Regions from separate parts of the Janthinobacterium sp. SUN120 genome, predicted to be linked through region 3. Evidence: predicted binding sites of a transcription regulator. Region 3 holds the regulator's gene; each other region holds the start of a gene.

Region 1 (5,813 bases), on a different contig from region 3:
CCTGTCGGCCCTGTCCGTCGCATCCGTGATGAGCCTGGTAGCCATCGTTTCGCAGCTGTCCTCGATGAAAGACATGGCGCCGGACGAGCGCGCGCTGCATTACGGCCTGACGATCCTCACCCTGGTCGGCTCCTGGTTCCTCGTCGGCACCCTGTTCTGCTTTCATTACGCCCACCTGTACTACCAGGCCGACCCCGCGCTGCGCCCCCTGAAGTTTCCCGACGACGAGCAAAGCCCCGACTACTGGGATTTTCTGTATTTCGCCTTCACCATCGCCGTCGCCGTGCAAACGTCGGACGTTTCCGTGCAGACGCGCATGATGCGGCAAATCGTGCTGGGACAATCCGTGTTGAGCTTTTTCTTCAACCTGGTCGTGCTGGGACTGTCGATCAATATCGCGGCCGGCCTCATCAATGGCTGAGGGTAAATAATTTCGTAGTGGAAACTTGACCTGGCTGAAGGGTTAAGCTCATCTTAATCGTGCGCACCCTCTTGAAATACTGGAAAGAGGAGTAAGATAAGTCATGCACAGGGATCAAGTGCATGAGGCAAGAACCAGGTGCCGACGCGCCCTGGCAGCGGATTTGACCACTGCCATGCAAGGCGCCTGAGATGGGTTTTTTTTGAATTGACAGGAGTAAGCATATGCAAATCAATATTCATACCGACAGCACCATCGCCAACACCGCTGGACTGAACGAACATGTGCAATCCGTACTTGAAAGCGCACTGAACCGCTTCCGCGACAACCTGACCCGCATCGAAGTCCACATCAGCGACACGAATGGCCCGAAAGGCGGCGCCGACGATATCCGCTGCGTCATGGAAGCACGCGTTGCTGGCTATCAACCGATCGCCGTGACCGAACAGAACGCCACCGTGCATCAATCCGTTGCCGGCGCCACCGACAAACTGAAACGCGCCATCGATAGCGCCCTGGGCCGCCTGCAAGACAGCAAGCGCCACGCCACCGGCAAGAATGCCGTGATCGATACGGCCGAAGCGGAAGAAACCGCCGAGTAATCCCCACCCGCAGGATTTCCAGAGACTGAGGCAGCCGTTCAAGGCTGCCTTTGCACATCCGGCCCGCCTTTCGCGCGCGGCAACATCCATAACAAAACCGCAAGCATTCCTGCGTATTGACGCGGCAATGAAATAATTGTCGTATTTCTCACAGTAAGTGACCTCAAGCAAGCCTTTGGCGTTACAGCCAAGGCCGCTTTACGCTATCATGAAGCTACCGGCCCCCTGCTCGCGCGCCGGCTTTTTGAAAGTGTGATTGTGGAACAGATCGGCAACTTCGGCGCTTCAGGCTGCAACATCGGCGATTTACAGCTATTTCGCGATGGGGCGGATAGCCAGACGGCCGCCATGCTGGCGCCCTGCCCCGTGATGCGCCTGGAAGCGGGCGAAGCCATTGCCGACACGCAAGGCGCCAGCCTGTACATCGTCCTGCGCGGCTCGCTGGCCGTGGCCGCCGACACCCACACGGGCATGGACGATGGCACCGTCAGCAAGGTCTTGCCCGGCGAAAGCGTGGGCGAACAATCGGTGCTCGATGAAGCGAGCAACCTGGCCGCCATTTCCGCCCTGGAAGAAACCGACTTGCTGGTGATCGACGCGGCCATCGTATGGGAATTGATCGAGCAGTCGAACGGCCTGGCGCGCAACCTGCTGCGGCTGCTGTCCTTCCGCATCCGCGCCGCCAATGCCCTGCTGCGCCGGCGCCAGAAACTGGGCGAATTCTACCGCCAGCTGTCGATGGTCGACAGCCTGACGGGCTTGTACAACCGCGCCTGGCTGACGGATTTACTGCCCAACATGATCGTCACGGCCCACGCCAGCGGCTCGCCCCTGTCGCTGGTGATGATAGACCTCGACCATTTCAAGCGCTTCAACGACACGCACGGCCACCAGGCGGGCGACCAGGCACTGCGCATCGCCGCGCAAGTGCTGGGCGCGGCCCTGCGGCCCACGGATTTTGCCGTGCGCTACGGTGGCGAGGAAATGATGGTGATCTTGCCCGACACCAACGAACACGTGGCCTTGCGGGTGGCCGAGCGCTTGTGCGAGCGCATGCAGCTCGCCGTCATCTTCGCTGACATGCGCAGCGCCTTGCCGCACATCACGGGTTCCTTCGGCGTGGCCAGCCTGGCGGCCGAACAGGACGACCATGCGCTGATCGCCGCGGCCGACGCGGCGCTGTATCGCGCCAAAGCATCGGGCCGCAACAGGGTCATGCTGTAGTTCAGGCAGCCTTGCTGTCGGCCGGCTTGCTGGCATCCGGCTTGGCGGCATCATCCTTCTTGCTGCTGTGCGCAGCGATGAAGTCGGCATAGCCCTTTTGCACCAGCTCGTACGTCTTGTCGATATTGCCGGCGATGTCGCCATTCAGCACTTTCAAGCCGCCCAGGATGTCGCGCGCTTCCTTAAAGCCTTTTTCCATGCCGCCGCTGATGGTGTCCATGAACTTGGTCAGGGCCGTATCGTCGTCCAGGCCGGGATTCTGTTTCTTGAAGGCATCAAAAAAACCTGTCGACAGCGATACAATGCGGTTCGCCGTCGCTTCGGCGCTGTTATCCTGCGAAGCCGCGTTCTGGATCGCGTCCTCGCCGTACTGGCCCTTCAGCGCTTCATTGATGTTGGTGATGGCCGTCTTGTACAGCAGCGCCAGCGGCTCGTTCTCGGAACCGATCGACACGTTCAGCGACGCCTGCATGATGGAAGCGTTCAATTGCAGCTTGGTGCGGTCATTCACGCTCATTTCAGCGTTGACGCCGTCCTTTTGCTGGACTTTATCGTCCTTGCCGGCAACGCCCGTACTGACGGAAGTCACGGAAGGGGTGGAATTGCCGCTTGCGGCGATGGGAATTGACACGATAGACCTCCTTGAACGGGCAATGTATGCCACCATGCGGGAAACGCGATGATGACCATCCTCTCGTGTAGTATCGGCAGGTTTTCAGAAAACTGTAGCAGCGGCCGCTTTTGGCGGCCCGGATAACCAATCAAGCAACGACCATCAATGACTAACCAGACCTTTCTTTGGCACGACTACGAAACCTTTGGCGCCCAGCCGCGCCGCGACCGCCCGGCCCAGTTCGCCGCCATCCGCACGGATGCCGACCTCAACGAGATCGGCGAACCCATCATGCTGTATTGTCAGCCTGCCAATGATTTCCTGCCCGACCCGCAATCGTGCCTGATCACGGGCATCACGCCGCAGCAGTGTCTGCAGCTGGGCGTGCCCGAACACCAGTTCGCCGCCACCATCGAAGCGGCCTTTTCGGAGCCGGGCACCATCGGCGTGGGCTACAACACCATCCGTTTCGACGATGAAGTCACGCGTTTCCTGTTCTGGCGCAACCTGATCGACCCGTATGCGCGCGAATGGAAGAACCATTGCGGCCGCTGGGACATCCTCGACGTGGTGCGCATGACACATGCGCTGCGCCCGGAAGGCATCGCATGGCCGAAGCGCGACGATGGCCAGACCAGTTTTAAACTGGAACACTTGAGCAAGGCCAATGGCCTGGTCCACGAAGCGGCGCATGATGCACTGTCCGACGTGCGCGCCACCATCGCCCTGGCGCGCCTGATCAAGGAAAAACAGCCGAAACTGTTCGAATTCTGCCTGGCCCTGCACAAGAAGGACAGGGTCGCCAGCGAAATGGGCATGCACCTGGCCGCCAGCGAGCGCCAGCCTTTCCTGCACGTGTCGGGCATGTTCCCCGCCGAACGGGGCTGCCTGGGCGTCGTCTGGCCGCTGGCCACGCATCCGAGCAATAAAAATGAGATTCTCGTCTGGGATTGCGCCTACGACCCGCGCGAACTGTTTACCCTGGACGCCGACACCATCCGCACGCGCTTGTTCACGCGCAAGGACGCCATGCCGGAAGGCATGACGCGCCTGCCCGTGAAAAGCGTGCACCTGAACAAGTCGCCCATGCTGGTCGGCAATTTAAAGACCTTGTCGCCGGCCATGGCCGCGCAATGGGGCATCGATCTGGACGCGGCGAAGGTCAACGCGCAATTCGCCGCCGCGGCGCCGAACATGGATGCCGTCTGGGCCGAAGTGTTCCAGCGCCCGGGCGCGAATGCCGCGCTGGACGTGGATGAGGATTTGTACAATGGTTTCGTCAGCAACGATGACCGCCGCCTGCTCGAATCCTTGCGCCGCGACACGCCGGCCAAGCTGGCCACGGCCCGCCCCTCGTTTGCCGACGAACGCCTGCAGGAACTGCTGTTCCGCTACCGCGCCCGCAATTTCCCGCAAACCCTGAGCGAAGCGGAAAGCCTGCGCTGGGAACAGCACCGCGCCGCCCGCCTGTTCGACGGCGACGCCGGCGCCCGCACCATCGAAATGCTGTTTACGGAAATCGACGTGCTGTCGGAATCCGTCGATGAGCGGGGCGAGGAAATTCTGGGAGAACTCTACGATTACGCGGAGATCGTTGCCCCGCAGCGCGATTAGTCGCACCTAACCAAACCTACTGCGCGTCGGTATAGGTGGCCTGCGATGCTCACCGTACTCCAGTACGGTTGCGCTTCTCGGCCACCTCTCCCTTCCGCTCGCTACGGTTTTGTTAGGCGCTGTGAGGCTGACTGTATATCGTTTTTAAACCGAACGGTGCGCGTTGATGGCATCGCGCGTTTCAATGGCCACGCGGCGCGCGGCGTCGGCGAAATCTTCGCCCGTCTGCGGCGTGGCGTAGATGATGGCGCGCGACGAGCTGATCATCATGCCCATGCCGTTCGCCGTCTGGCCCGCGCCGACGGTGGCGGCGATGTCGCCGCCCTGGGCGCCGATGCCCGGCACCAGCAGCGGCATGTCGCCGACGATGGCGCGCACCTGCGCCAGTTCTTCAGGGAAGGTGGCGCCGACGACGAGCGCGCACTGGCCGTTTTTATTCCACTTCTCGGCCACCAGGCGCGCCACGCGCTGGTACAGCGGTTCGCCGTCCGTATTCAGGAATTGCAGGTCCGAGCCGCCCGGGTTCGACGTTCGGCACAGGATGATCACGCCGCGGTCTTTCCACGCCAGGTAGGGATCGAGCGAATCCTCGCCCATGTACGGGTTCACGGTGACGGCGTCGGCGCCATAGCGCTCGAACGCTTCGCGCGCGTATTGCGTGGCCGTCGCGCCGATGTCGCCCCGTTTCGCGTCGAGGATCAGGGGGATGTGCGGATAATTCTCGCGCACATAGCGGCAAATGTCTTCCAGCTGCTTTTCCGCGCCCAGCGCGGCAAAATACGCGATCTGCGGCTTGAAGGCGCAAGCCAGGTCGGCCGTGGCATCGATGATGCGCGTGCAAAAGGTGGTGATTCCATCAGGCAGGTCGCGCAGCTCGGCCGGCAGTTTCGCCAGGTCGGGGTCCAGGCCCACGCACAGCAGGGAATTATTGGCCGTCCACGCGGCGGATAATTTATTGATGAAATTCACGGCACACCTTCTCTATATTCAGTTGCAAACCCCGTATTGTAACGCGGCGCAGGCTTGCCACGGCGTCACAAGGCGGTCGGGGCCGGCGGCCTGCGCTTATTAAACCGACATTACGGGCCGTTTCAGGTATATTTGCCTCACCTCCCTTACTCTGCACGGAACCCATCATGCAAATCACCAATCAATTCACCAAATGGCTGCGCCTGGCGCTGAGCGTCACCGTCCTGGCCGGCATCCTGACGGGCTGCGGCTACAACGACTTCCAGAGCAAGGATGAGGCCACCAAGGCCGCCTGGGGCGAAGTGGTCAACCAGTACCAGCGCCGCGCCGACCTGATCCCCAACCTGGTCAATACCGTCAAGGGCTATGC
Region 2 (5,813 bases), on a different contig from region 3:
GGCCAGCGCACTGGCCTTCGCATCGTCATAGGCGCTGGACGCGGCCAGCGCGCGCAGTTGCGCATGGGCCTTGAAGGCGATCTTTTCCTGTTCCCGCAGCAAGGGCGCCTGGGCGTAGGTCGCGGCGAAAATCTTGTCCTGCTGCGCTTCGCTCAAGTCGATGCCGCGCAGGAATGGCGGCAAGCCTGGCGCACCGGGTCCGCCGGGTCCGTGAAGCAGGCCGGGCGGCGGCCCTTCCATGGCGCGCGCTGGCGGGCCGTCCGGTGCAGCTTCTTGCTGGGCCAGCGCCAGCAGCGGCATGCTGCAGGCGGACAGCAGCAACAGGGATACGGCAATACTCAGGTATTTCATCGGGCTTTCCTTTCGTGGCGATCAGCCCTGATTGTGGGCGTCTGGCATGTAAAGCAACGTTAGGGCGGCGTAAAAGCGTGTAAAGGAAGGTGCGCAAATGTAAGCGGACGTATGTAAAAGCGGGTAAAACCGCCCTGAACGGCCCCCTTTGACTGCTATCATCGGGCGATATTCACCCGAAAAAAGTACAGGCATGAGCAAGGTTTTGTTAATCGATGACGACGTGGAACTGGTCGGCATGTTCCAGGAATACCTGACGCAGGAAGGTTTTGACGCCCGCGCCGTGCATGACGGCGAAAGCGGCGCGGCCGAGGCGCTGACGGGCCTGTACGCCATCGCCATCCTCGACGTCATGATGCCGCGCATGAATGGACTGGAAACCCTGCGCCGCATCCGCGCCGGCAGCAACCTGCCCATCCTGATGCTGACGGCGCGCGGCGACGATACGGACCGCATCGTGGGACTGGAGCTGGGCGCCGACGATTACGTGACAAAACCGTGCACGCCGCGCGAGCTGACGGCGCGCATCCGCGCCATCCTGCGCCGTGCGCAAGCGGCGCCGCAGGACACCTCGGGCCTGGCGCCGCTGACCGTGGGCCAGTTGACGATGTGGCCGGAGCAGCGCCGCGTTGCCTGGGCCGGCGCGCACCTGGAGCTGACGAGCACGGAATTCAACCTGCTGGAAGTGCTGGTGCGCCATGCGGGCAAGCCCGTGAGCAAGAATCAGCTGTCCGAACTGGGCCTGGGCCGGCCCATGGCCCGCTTCGACCGCAATATCGACGTACACTTGAGCAGCCTGCGCCGCAAGCTGGGCAGCCTGGCCGATGGCCGTTCCTGTTTGCAAACCGTGTACCGTCTCGGCTACCAGCTGATCAAGGAGTAAGCGTGGGCCGTCTGTTCTGGAAGTTTTTTCTGTGCATCATGCTGGCGCAAGTGACGGCCACCATCGGCATCGGCGGCACCTTCTGGCTGAAAAACCGGGCCGCGCAGCAGGAACGTGCCCTCGACATCGATACCAGCCCGCCCGCGCAAATGATCATCGAGGCCGCCAGCGCCACCGTGGAAGCGGGCGGCAGCCAGGCCTTGCGGCAATTCCTGGGCAAGCTCGAACGCATGCGCGTGTTTGCTGTCGATGCCAAAGGGCAAGAATTGATGGGCCGCGCCGTGCATCCCGCCATGCTGGCCAAGGCGCGCGCCATGCTGCAACAAAGCCAGGCCCATCCCGTCGTGCGCGACGTGGCCGGCAGCGACGGCAAGCGCTACCTGCTGTTCCTGCCCTCGTCCGAACGCTTCCGCAATGCCGAGGCGGGCGCCGCGCGCGACACGCTCAACGCCGTCACCCTGAGCGGCCCGCGCGCCATGGGACCCGGTCCACGCCCCAGCGAAGCGGGCGCCCCGCCGCCACGCGGCGAATTCGGCCGCGGCATGCCGCCCGGCCCGCGCATGGACAGTCCCTATCGCACCTTCATTCCCCTGGCCGCCGCCATCGCCGCCAGCCTGCTGTTCGCCTTTTTGCTGGCCTGGTACTTTGCGCGCCCCATCCGCGACCTGCGGCAGGCGTTCGAGGCCGCCTCGCACGGCAACCTGGCGCCGCGCTTCCACGCCAGCGGCAAGCGCGGCGATGAATTGACGGACCTGGGACGCGATTTCGACCGCATGACGGGCCGTTTGCGCAGCCTCATGGACAGCCAGAGGCGCTTGCTGCATGATGTCTCGCATGAGCTGCGCTCGCCGCTGGCGCGCTTGCAGGCCGCCATCGGCTTGGCGCACCAGCAGCCGGACAAGATGGCCGCCTCGATGCAGCGCATCGAACGCGAAAGCGAGCGCATGGATAAACTGATCGGTGAACTGCTGACCCTGTCGCGGCTGGAAGCGGGCGCCGGGCAAGCGGGCGCGGGGCACGCGCACAGCGAAGACGTCGGCATCGCCGACCTCGTGCACGACATCGTGGACGACGCCCGCTATGAAGCCAGGGCGCGCCTGATGGGCATCGACCTGGCGGTCGACGCGGCCATGGCCGACGCCTGCGTCACGGGCCAGCCCGAACTGCTGGCGCGCGCCGTGGAAAACGTGGTGCGCAATGCTGTCAAGCACAGCCCCGACGGCGGCACGGTCGATGTCGAGCTGTCGCGCCAGCATGATTGCTTGCGCATCGCCGTGCTGGACCGGGGACCCGGCGTGGCCAGCGCCGACCTGGCCCGCATTTTTGAACCGTTCTTCCGCGCCGCCAATACCCAGCACAGCACGGACGGCCATGGCCTGGGCCTGGCCATCGCCCAACACGTCATCAACGCCCATGGCGGCCGCATCGGGGCCAGCTTGCGCAGCGGTGGCGGACTGTGCGTGGAAATGTTGTTGCCCGTCAAAACGCCAGGCTGACCTGTCGGCGAGCCTGGCGTCTTTTACGCGCGGAGAATGCTGTTACGCCTGCGTATCGATGATGCTGCCCAGGGTGGACGAGGTCGATTTGGCCGGGCTCGTCGCCGTATCGGCGCTGCTGACCGGCTGAGCATCTTGCTGCGCCGCCTTCTGCGCGGCGGCAGCTTGCAACTGGGCAATTTGCGCCTGCAAGGCCTGGATTTGCTGCGCCAGTTGCTGTTGCAGCTTTTGCGACGCCTCCGTCTGCTCGCCCTTCTGCGACTCCGTCAACTGCTTTTGCGCCGCCGTGATCTGCTTTTGCAGCGCCGCGATCTGCGAACTGCTGCCCGAACTGGCGCTACCGGCCGCGCTGACCGCGCTGCCTGAACCGATTGCCGCTACCATGATGCCTCCTCAGTGTTTCGATACCAAGGTTAACGGCAGGCATGGGCGCGGATGTAGTGCCGCAGGTGTAAAGACAGGTAAAGACAGGGAAAGACGGCTGGCGCCCCTCCCTTCACCGCAATCAGGTCTTGGGTAAGGTTACGCCGACCTGGCCCTGGTACTTGCCGCCGCGGTCCTTGTACGACGTTTCGCACACTTCATCGGACTCGAAGAACAGCACTTGCGCCACGCCTTCGTTGGCATAGATTTTCGCCGGCAGCGGTGTCGTGTTGGAAAACTCCAGGGTCACATAGCCTTCCCACTCCGGTTCGAACGGGGTGACGTTGACGATGATGCCGCAGCGCGCATAGGTGCTCTTGCCCAGGCAAATCGTCAGCACGTTGCGGGGAATGCGGAAATACTCGACGGTACGGGCCAGCGCGAACGAGTTCGGCGGGATGATGCAATAGCCCTTGCCGGACACGTCGACGAAATTGTTCGCGTCGAAATCCTTCGGATCGACGATGGTGGTATTGATGTTGGTGAACAACTTGAACTCGTCGGCGCAACGGATGTCATAGCCATAGCTGGACGTGCCGTAGGAAACGATGCGGTTGCCGTCGCGTTCCTTGACCTGGCCCGGTTCGAACGGCTCGATCATGCCCGTTGTTTCCGCCATGCGGCGTATCCATTTATCGCTTTTAATCGTCATCGCAGGGGTATCTTTCTAGAATATCGGAATGGCTGGGGCCGCACGCCTGCTGCAGGCGTGGCCCGGATGGCAGGATTTTACGCGAAAATCCGCCACTTTTGGCCCTTGCCCGCTGAAAATCCTTGCCAGTCGGCTAGTGTTTAGCCAACAGCGAGGTGATCATCTCGCGCACCACTTGCGCCGTCAGTTCCGGGTTTTCCATGGGAAACAGATGCCCGCCCGGCACCTGGCGGAAAAATTTGCCGACCAGCTTGCGCGTGGCCGTCAAGCCCGCCTGGCGGCATTCCACCGATTCCGTGCCGCCGATAAAACCGATGGGCACTGGAAATCCGTCCTTAACGAGACCGCCGATGTGGTGCGGCAAGCTGCGGTAGACCTGCGTCTCCACTTCGCGCGTAAAGCGCAGCTGCACCCCGTCCGGATGCGGCGCCAGGCCGCTGTCGATGTAATCGCGCAAGACTTGCGGCGCCCAGATGGCGAACATGTCCTTGGCGGCAAAATGCTCATACGCAGCTTGCGCATCGGGCCACAGCTTGCGCCGCCGGGCGGAAAAACGGGCGGGAGAGTAACGCTCGCCCAGTGCCGTGTTGCGCGCCAGCCGCACCAGCAAGGCGCGCCAGCCCGCCACCACGGGCGAATCGAGCAAGACCACGCAGCGCACCAGGTCGGGACGCTGCTTGGCCACCATGACGCTGAGCATGCCGCCCAACGAATGGCCGACGAGGATCACGGGCGCGCTGTAGCGGCGCTCCAGGTCGTCGATATACTCGCGCACCAGCTCGGGCCAGCCCGTGCTGACGGGGTATTCGGGATCGTGCGCATGCATGTCGAGCGCCTGCACGGTGTAATGCTGTCCCAGCAAGCCAAACAGCTTGCGGTAAGTGCCGGCTGGATAACTGTTGGCATGGGCAAAGTGCAGTTGCGGGAGGGTCATCGTGGGTCGGTGCCGGTGAATGCGATAAACAATTGTAATGGCATGCCGGCAAGACGTATCAGAGGAAGGACTCTAATTGCCGGGGCGCATGGGCCATGCCGGGCACGAACGCCGCCAGCACTTCGCCCAGCTCGGCGTTGGAATCCACGACGCAAAAAGCATCGTCGAACGCGTGGTGACGGTTCATGGGATTGCGCACGACGATGCATTCCAGTCCGGCCGCATTGGCGGCGCGCAAGCCGCGCGGCGAGTCTTCCACGGCCACGCAGTCGGCGGCGGCCAGGCCCAGGCGCTGCAAGCCCAGCTGGTAGCCGTCGGGCGCCGGCTTGCTTTCCCCATACATTTCACGCGTGAGCACGAAATCGAAGTGGCGCAACAAGCCCGTGGCCGCATGGCTGATCCGGAAATGCTGCTCGTAGGCACTGGTGACCACGCCCATGGCCACGTGCGGGCGCAGCGCCGCCAGCACTTGCCCGATGCCGGGCATGGCCAGCTGGCGCGCCTGGCGCAGGCGCTGCGCGAACAGCGCGGTGCGCTCGGCCCGCAAGCGCTCGACCAGCTCGATCTCATGGCCCTGCCCCAGCAGCACATGCCAGGCGCCATAGTTATTGTCCAGGAACCAGTCAAAGAATTGCTTCGGCGTCAGGTCTATGCCGTAGGGCAAGAGCAAGTCGCGGTTGCTTTCGTAAAACAGCTGCTCGGTGTTGACCAGCACGCCATCGTTGTCCCACAGCACGCCCTGGATAGTTTTCATGGCTTGTTGTCGTTCAGAAACTTACTTGAAGAAAATGTCGTAGGACAATTTAACGATCAGCAGCACCAGCAGCACGAGGAATAGGATGCGCACGAAGGCGGCGCCGCGGCGCACGGCGATCCAGGTGCCCGTCAGGGCGCCCAGGATGTTGCACACAGCCATCGGTGCAGCCACGGCATACACCACGTGACCGGCGGGAATGAAGAAGGCCAGCGCAGCCACGTTGGTGGCGATATTCACCAGTTTCGAGCAGGCCGAAGCGAGGATGAAGTCGAAGCCGAAGACGCGGATGAACAGGAAAATCAGGAAACTGCCCGTGC
Region 3 (5,813 bases):
ATCGTCGGGACGGTTGCGCAGCGCGCTGCGGTCGCCGAACGGCCCTTCCGACAGGAAGATAGTCGCCGCGCCGGGCACGCCCGCCCTGGCGGCAGTCGCCAGGTAGCCGAGGCGCTCCTCGCGCTGGCGCTGCGTCAGGCCCGCGCACAGCTGCTGCTGGGCGGCTTTTTCCTGCGCCGTCATCTCGCGCCCCAGCTCGAATTCCAGCCCCGGCAAGCGCCTTTCTTTCTCAAATGAAATGCAGTCGTCGAGCAGATTGTAGGCCGCATACGCGTCTTCCGGCTTGCCGCTGGCCGCCAGGCGCGCGAGCTGCTGCGCCAGGGTGACGGGCATCGGCGCGGCATCGGCGACCGGGCTGGCATCGATACTCAGATACGATTCCAGGCTGCGTCCCGCTGGCGCACCAGGGGCGGAGGTGGCAGCGTCCGGCGCGCCGCCGTCGGGAGCGGGCCAGTACGCGAGCGCCAGCGCTGCCGCGATGGCGGCGGCGATGGCCATGCCGGTGAATTTGACGTTCATGGTGAGGAAGCGCGTGGATGGGAAACGCACGTTACCACAGGCGCGCGGCGGCGGGCCGCACGCCTCCGCACGCTCAGCCGCCGGCCTTTTTCGGCTGGTGGCCCAGCTTGGCCAGCGCGGCCAGGATGGCGTCGACATGGTCGCCCTGCACTTCGATCACGCCATCCTTGACGGTGCCGCCCGAGCCGCACTGCGTGCGCAACTGCTTGCCCAGCAGGGCCAGCGCGATGGCGTCCAGCGGCAAGCCCTTGACCACGGTGACGCTCTTGCCGCCGCGGCCCTTGGTCTGGCGCGAGACGCGCACCACGCCATCGCCCGCAGGCGCAGCCTTCGCTTGCGCCTTGCACGCGCACTGCGCCAGCGGCTGGCGGCAGGCGGGACACATGCGGCCCGTTTCAGTGGAATAGACGAGACCGCCCAGGGAGCTGCTTTTCATGAGGGAACGATAAAAGAGGAAGAAAGCGCGATTGTACCAAGCGGCGGCCCGCAGTTGACGAGCGTCAATTGGCCGGCGCAGGCGCCGCGGGCGCCGTCGGCACTTCCGTCACCGTTTCGGGGATGCCCGACAAAATCGTCACGGCGACCCGGCGGTTGCGCGCGCGCCCTTCCGGCGTGGCGTTCGGCGCCACGGGGATATTGTCGGCGTGGCCCACGGCCGTCAGGCGCGACGCCTTGACGCCGCTGGCGATGAACAGGCGCACCACGGCGCTGGCGCGCGCGGCCGACAATTCCCAGTTCGAGGCAAAGGTCGAATTGCTGATCGGCTGCACATCCGTATGCCCTTCCACCTGCACGTCGTGCGTGTCGTCCTTGAGCAGCACGGCCACGGCGCGCAAGGCTTGGTCCGATTCCGCCGTCAAGCCCGCCGCGCCCGGGTCGAACAGCACGCTGGCATTGATTTCCACGCTCACGCCGCGGCTCGTCTGCGTGACCCGCACCTTGCCTTCCTTGACCAGCGGCGCCAGGGTCGACGTCAAGTCCTGCGCCAGGCGCGTCATGTGTTCGCGCTCGCGGCGGATGGCTTCCGTGCGGCGTTTCAGGGCGGGGTTCGGCAACGGGATCGCCTGCGGCGCTTCCATGATGATGGGCGGTGCGCCCTTTTCCAGGCTGAAGGCCTGGCCGATGGCATTCTGGAAGACACGGTATTTGCCTTCGTTGACTTGCGAAATCGCATACATGACGACGAAGAAGGCGAACAGCAGGGTGATGAAGTCGGCGTACGAGATCAGCCAGCGGTCCTGGTTATCCGGTTCCTCGTCATACTTCCTGCGCGCGCGCCGCATCATGGTCAATGCTCGTGCAAGAGGCTGGACACGCGCTCTTCGATGATGCGCGTATGGTCGCCCGTGGCGATGTCGTACAGCACGGCGGCCGTGATTTCATACTGCACCACGCGGCGCGAAACGATGGCCTTGAGTTTATTGGCCACCGGCAGGAACAGCAGATTGGCCAGGCCCACGCCATAGATGGTCGAGACGAACGCCACGGCGATGCCGCCGCCCAGCTTGCTGGGGTCGGTGAGGTTTTCCATCACATGGATCAGGCCCAGCACGGCGCCCAGGATGCCGATGGTGGGCGAATAGCCGGCCGCCGATTCCCACACCTTGACGGCCTGGCGCTCGGCCATTTCGTAGGCGGAGATTTCCACGTCGAGCAACTGGCGCAGCTTGTCGGGCGCGATGCCGTCGACGATCATGCGCAAACCCTTGGCGTTGAAGCGGTCGGCCGTGTTTTCCATCAGGCGCTCGAGCGCCAGCGGGCCGTCGCGGCGCGCCGTCAGGCTCCATTGCCCGATGTCGCGCGCCAGCGCGGCGCGCGTGTCGGACGGCGGCAGGAACACCCAGCGCAGCATTTCCAGGCCGCGGACAAAAGTGCGCAGCCGCGTCTGCAGCAGCACGGCGCCGAAGGTGCCGACGATGACGATGGCAAAGGCGGCCGGCTGCAGCAGGGAGGCCATCTTGCCGCCTTCCAGTGCCTGGCCGACCAGCAGGCCGGCCAGCGCCAGCGCCAGCCCGATTACGCTGGACCAGTCCACGCCAGCTCCCTCAAGGTTGCGCGCAGGCGCGCGACGGCCTGGGTATGCAGCTGCGAGACGCGCGATTCGGATACGCCCATCACCGCGCCGATCTCCTTCAGGTTCAGCTCTTCTTCGTAATACAGGCCCATGAGTATTTTCTCGCGTGGCGGCAGCGCGTCGATGGCATCGATCACGGATTGCCGGAAATCGGTATCGAGCAGGGAACGCAAGGGGTCGCTGTCCTCGTCCACGCAGTGGCGGTCGAGGAAGCTGTCATTGCCGTCCGGGTCATGAAAGTCTTCGTAGTACACGAGCTGGTGGCCGCCGCCGTCGCCCAGCATTTCCTGGTAGTCGGCCAGCGACATTTTCAGCAGCTTCGCCACTTCCGACTCCGTCGGCGGATGGCCGAGGCGCTGCTGCAGGGTGCTCATCGCCTCTTCGATCTTACGCATGTTCTGGCGCATGCTGCGCGGCAGCCAGTCGCTGGTGCGCAATTCGTCGAGCATGGCGCCGCGGATGCGCAGCACGGCATACGTCTCGAACTGCGCGCCATGCGTCTCTTCATAGCGCGTAATGGCATCGAGCAGGCCGATCATGCCGGCCTGGATCAGGTCATCGACCTCGACCGAAGGCGGCAATTTCGCCTTCATATGGTGCGCCAGACGCTTCACCAGCGGAATGTGCTCCGTCAGCAAATAGTCCTTGTTCGATTTCCCTTTGACCGTGTACATAGGCTGCTTATTGTTTTCTCATCTTATCTGGTGCTGCGGTTCGATTCAGGCGCTGAACTGGTGCGGGCTCCCCGTCTGGTACAAGGTGCCGCCAAGCACCGGCGCCGCCGAACGGGCCAGCCGCTCGGCCAGTCCGCGAAACGCCACCGACGCTCCCGCCAGCGGAAACGCATCGACCACGCTGCGGCCCAGCCGCGCCGCGCGGTGCAGATACTCGTCGGCAGGCACGGAACCCATCGAAGTCAGCTTCACGGCCAGGTAGCGGCTCGCCGCCTGCGCCATATTATCGTATACCACTTTTGCTTCGGATTCGGAAGCGCCGGTGACGAGAATGCCGAACGGACGGCGTCCCAGTTCCTGGCTCAGGCGCTTGATCAGGCAGTACGCCGCCTTGATCGAGGTGGCGCTGGTCGAGACTTGCACGACGATATCCGACGATGCCATCAGCGGCACGGGGAAGCACGCGCCCTCGTCCGCCACGACGCCGTCGACCAGCACGATGCCGCTCTGGCGCGCCAGCACCTCGAACGTCTTGCCAAGGCGGCGCAGTTCATCCTCGCCCGCATAATCCATGCTGTCCATCAAATGGTTGCGCGCGCCGAGGCTGGCCACGCCGAAGCCTTGCGGCACCTGGTGGATGACCTGGTTCAAGCCGCACTGCTGGCGCGCCACGTCACGCAGGCTGGCGCCGTGCGCCAGTCCCAGGCGCGATGCCACGCCATCGCTGCCGCCGCTGGCGTCGAGCAGCAGCACGTCATTGCCGCCGTAGACGAGCGACGCGCCCAGGTTGACCAGCATGGCGCCCTTGTCGTCCTGCGGCGTGGCCGAGAGGAACGTCATGACGCGCGGCTGCGGGCCGGCCAGCATGCGGCGCAAGCCTTCGGCCTGGTCAAAATCGAAATTAGCCAAGGTGCACCCCGCGCGCTTCATTGTTGCGGGCGGCCGCCTGCGCCATCAGCAGCGGCAGTTCGGCGTCGGAAAACTGCGTGGCCGCCGCATCGCGCTTGAGCTTGAAGGCACGGTCGATCAGGTAGCCGCGGTCGGCCAGGTACAGGTCTTCCGGCACGCGCTGGCCGTTCGACACATAAAACAGGTTCAGCTTCTGGCGGATCACCACGTCGAGCACATTGCCGATCGAGGCCGCTTCATCGAGCTTGGTCATGATGCAGCCGGCCAGGCCGCTGCCCTGATACGCGCGCACCACTTCATTCAACGTTTCCTGCGTGGCCGTGGAGTTCAGGCACAGCAGGCGCTTCACGTCGGCGCCGGCGCCCGACAGCATGGCCACCTGTTCCGTCACCATCTGGTCGCGCTGGCTCACGCCCACCGTATCGATCAGCACCGTGTGCTTGTTCTTCAATTCTTTCAGGGCGATGCGCAAGTCCGCCTCGTCCTTCACCGAATGCACCATCACGCCGAGGATCTTGCCGTAGATGCGCAGCTGTTCGTGCGCGCCGATACGGTAGGCATCCGTGGTGATCAGGGCCAGCTTTTCCGGGCCGTGGCGCATCACGCAGCGGGCCGCCAGCTTGGCCGTGCTGGTGGTCTTGCCGACGCCCGTCGGGCCCACCAGGGCAAATACGCCGCCCTGCTCCAGCATGGCGTCTTCATTGGCCACAGTATTCAGGTTACGGCTGAGGACCGTCTTGATCCAGCGCATGCTTTGCGCGCCGTCGAGGCCGGCCGGCAGCTTGTCGATCAGGTAGCGCGCCAGGCTGGCCGAGAAGCCGGCCGCCAGCATTTCGCGCAGCACGACGGCTTTTTGCGGCTCGCGCTGCTGCGTCGAACCCCACGAGATTTCCGCCAGCTGGGTTTCCATCATGCCGCGCATGGCGCGGATTTCATTCATCATGCCGCTCATCTCGGCGGCGGCGTTTTCCTTGACGTGCGCCAGCGCGCTGGCCATCATCTGCTGCATGCGGGCCATGTCCACTGGCTCGGAGGCAGCCTGGCGCGGCGCGGCAGGACGTGGCGCGGCCGGGCGCTGGGCCGGGGCGGCCGGACGCTGCGGCGTGGCGAACTGGGTCTGCAACTGGGGACGGGGCTGGGCCATTTCGGAGGCGGCCGGCGGCGAGGCCAGCGAAGCGGCGTCGTCATTGGCCAGCGCGAGGATTTCCACCACGCCATCGGCCTGGCGGTTCGACAGGATCACGGCGTCGGGGCCCAGCGCTTCGCGCACCTTGCGCAGCGCATCGCGCGACGAGGCGCCCGTAAATTTCTTCACATTCATGACCGGCCTCCCAGGGCGGGGGTGGCGCAATATTGGCTGAACTGTGTGACCATCGTCGACTCCTGTTGCTTGAGTGCTGTCTTCCACATGGACACAGATCACCCGGACAGTTTCCATTATTAGCGATGCTTACAGGAAATGATCGAAGGAACAGGACGGGAAAGTACCCGTTATTCAGTTTGCCGAGAGGAAATTGATGTTTATTTGACCAAAAGCAAGCACCGGGAGTCCGTCCCGCAGGAACCAACCCCGATGCCGCTTATCACAACTACTGCGCGCCCACCAGCGCCGTGACGCGGATGGTCTTGGTTTCCGG

What was found. The regulator FliA, encoded in region 3, starts transcription of late flagellar genes. The targets are predictions, from matches to a motif close to CTAAAGTTTNNNNNNNNNNNGCCGNTA.
Region 1: a site for FliA is predicted at 2,950-2,976, ahead of O0879_RS19125 (DUF5610 domain-containing protein). Genes of this name have one in related genera too.
Region 2: a site for FliA is predicted at 3,145-3,171, ahead of O0879_RS02280 (FlxA-like family protein). Genes of this name have one in related genera too.

What each region holds. Positions count from the first base shown of each region.
Region 1 is NZ_JAPUBW010000003.1:284,749-290,561, reverse strand. Features, by position in the region: gene O0879_RS19140 (DUF1345 domain-containing protein) at 1-421, shown strand, start outside; gene O0879_RS19135 (HPF/RaiA family ribosome-associated protein) at 646-1,023, shown strand; gene O0879_RS19130 (GGDEF domain-containing protein) at 1,282-2,247, shown strand; gene O0879_RS19125 (DUF5610 domain-containing protein) at 2,249-2,878, opposite strand; gene sbcB (exodeoxyribonuclease I) at 3,026-4,474, shown strand; gene pyrF (orotidine-5'-phosphate decarboxylase) at 4,619-5,443, opposite strand; gene O0879_RS19110 (LemA family protein) at 5,611-5,813, shown strand, end outside.
Region 2 is NZ_JAPUBW010000001.1:514,881-520,693, reverse strand. Features, by position in the region: gene O0879_RS02295 (Spy/CpxP family protein refolding chaperone) at 1-351, opposite strand, end outside; gene O0879_RS02290 (response regulator transcription factor) at 545-1,234, shown strand; gene O0879_RS02285 (ATP-binding protein) at 1,237-2,730, shown strand; gene O0879_RS02280 (FlxA-like family protein) at 2,773-3,114, opposite strand; gene dcd (dCTP deaminase) at 3,236-3,805, opposite strand; gene O0879_RS02270 (alpha/beta hydrolase) at 3,939-4,739, opposite strand; gene O0879_RS02265 (HAD family phosphatase) at 4,798-5,493, opposite strand; gene O0879_RS02260 (TSUP family transporter) at 5,515-5,813, opposite strand, start outside.
Region 3 is NZ_JAPUBW010000002.1:795,659-801,471, forward strand. Features, by position in the region: gene O0879_RS13290 (hypothetical protein) at 1-549, opposite strand, end outside; gene O0879_RS13295 (translation initiation factor Sui1) at 593-955, opposite strand; gene motD (flagellar motor protein MotD) at 1,020-1,802, opposite strand; gene O0879_RS13305 (flagellar motor protein) at 1,808-2,554, opposite strand; gene O0879_RS13310 (RNA polymerase sigma factor FliA) at 2,536-3,267, opposite strand; gene O0879_RS13315 (antiactivator of flagellar biosynthesis FleN protein) at 3,313-4,176, opposite strand; gene flhF (flagellar biosynthesis protein FlhF) at 4,169-5,497, opposite strand; gene flhA (flagellar biosynthesis protein FlhA) at 5,766-5,813, opposite strand, start outside.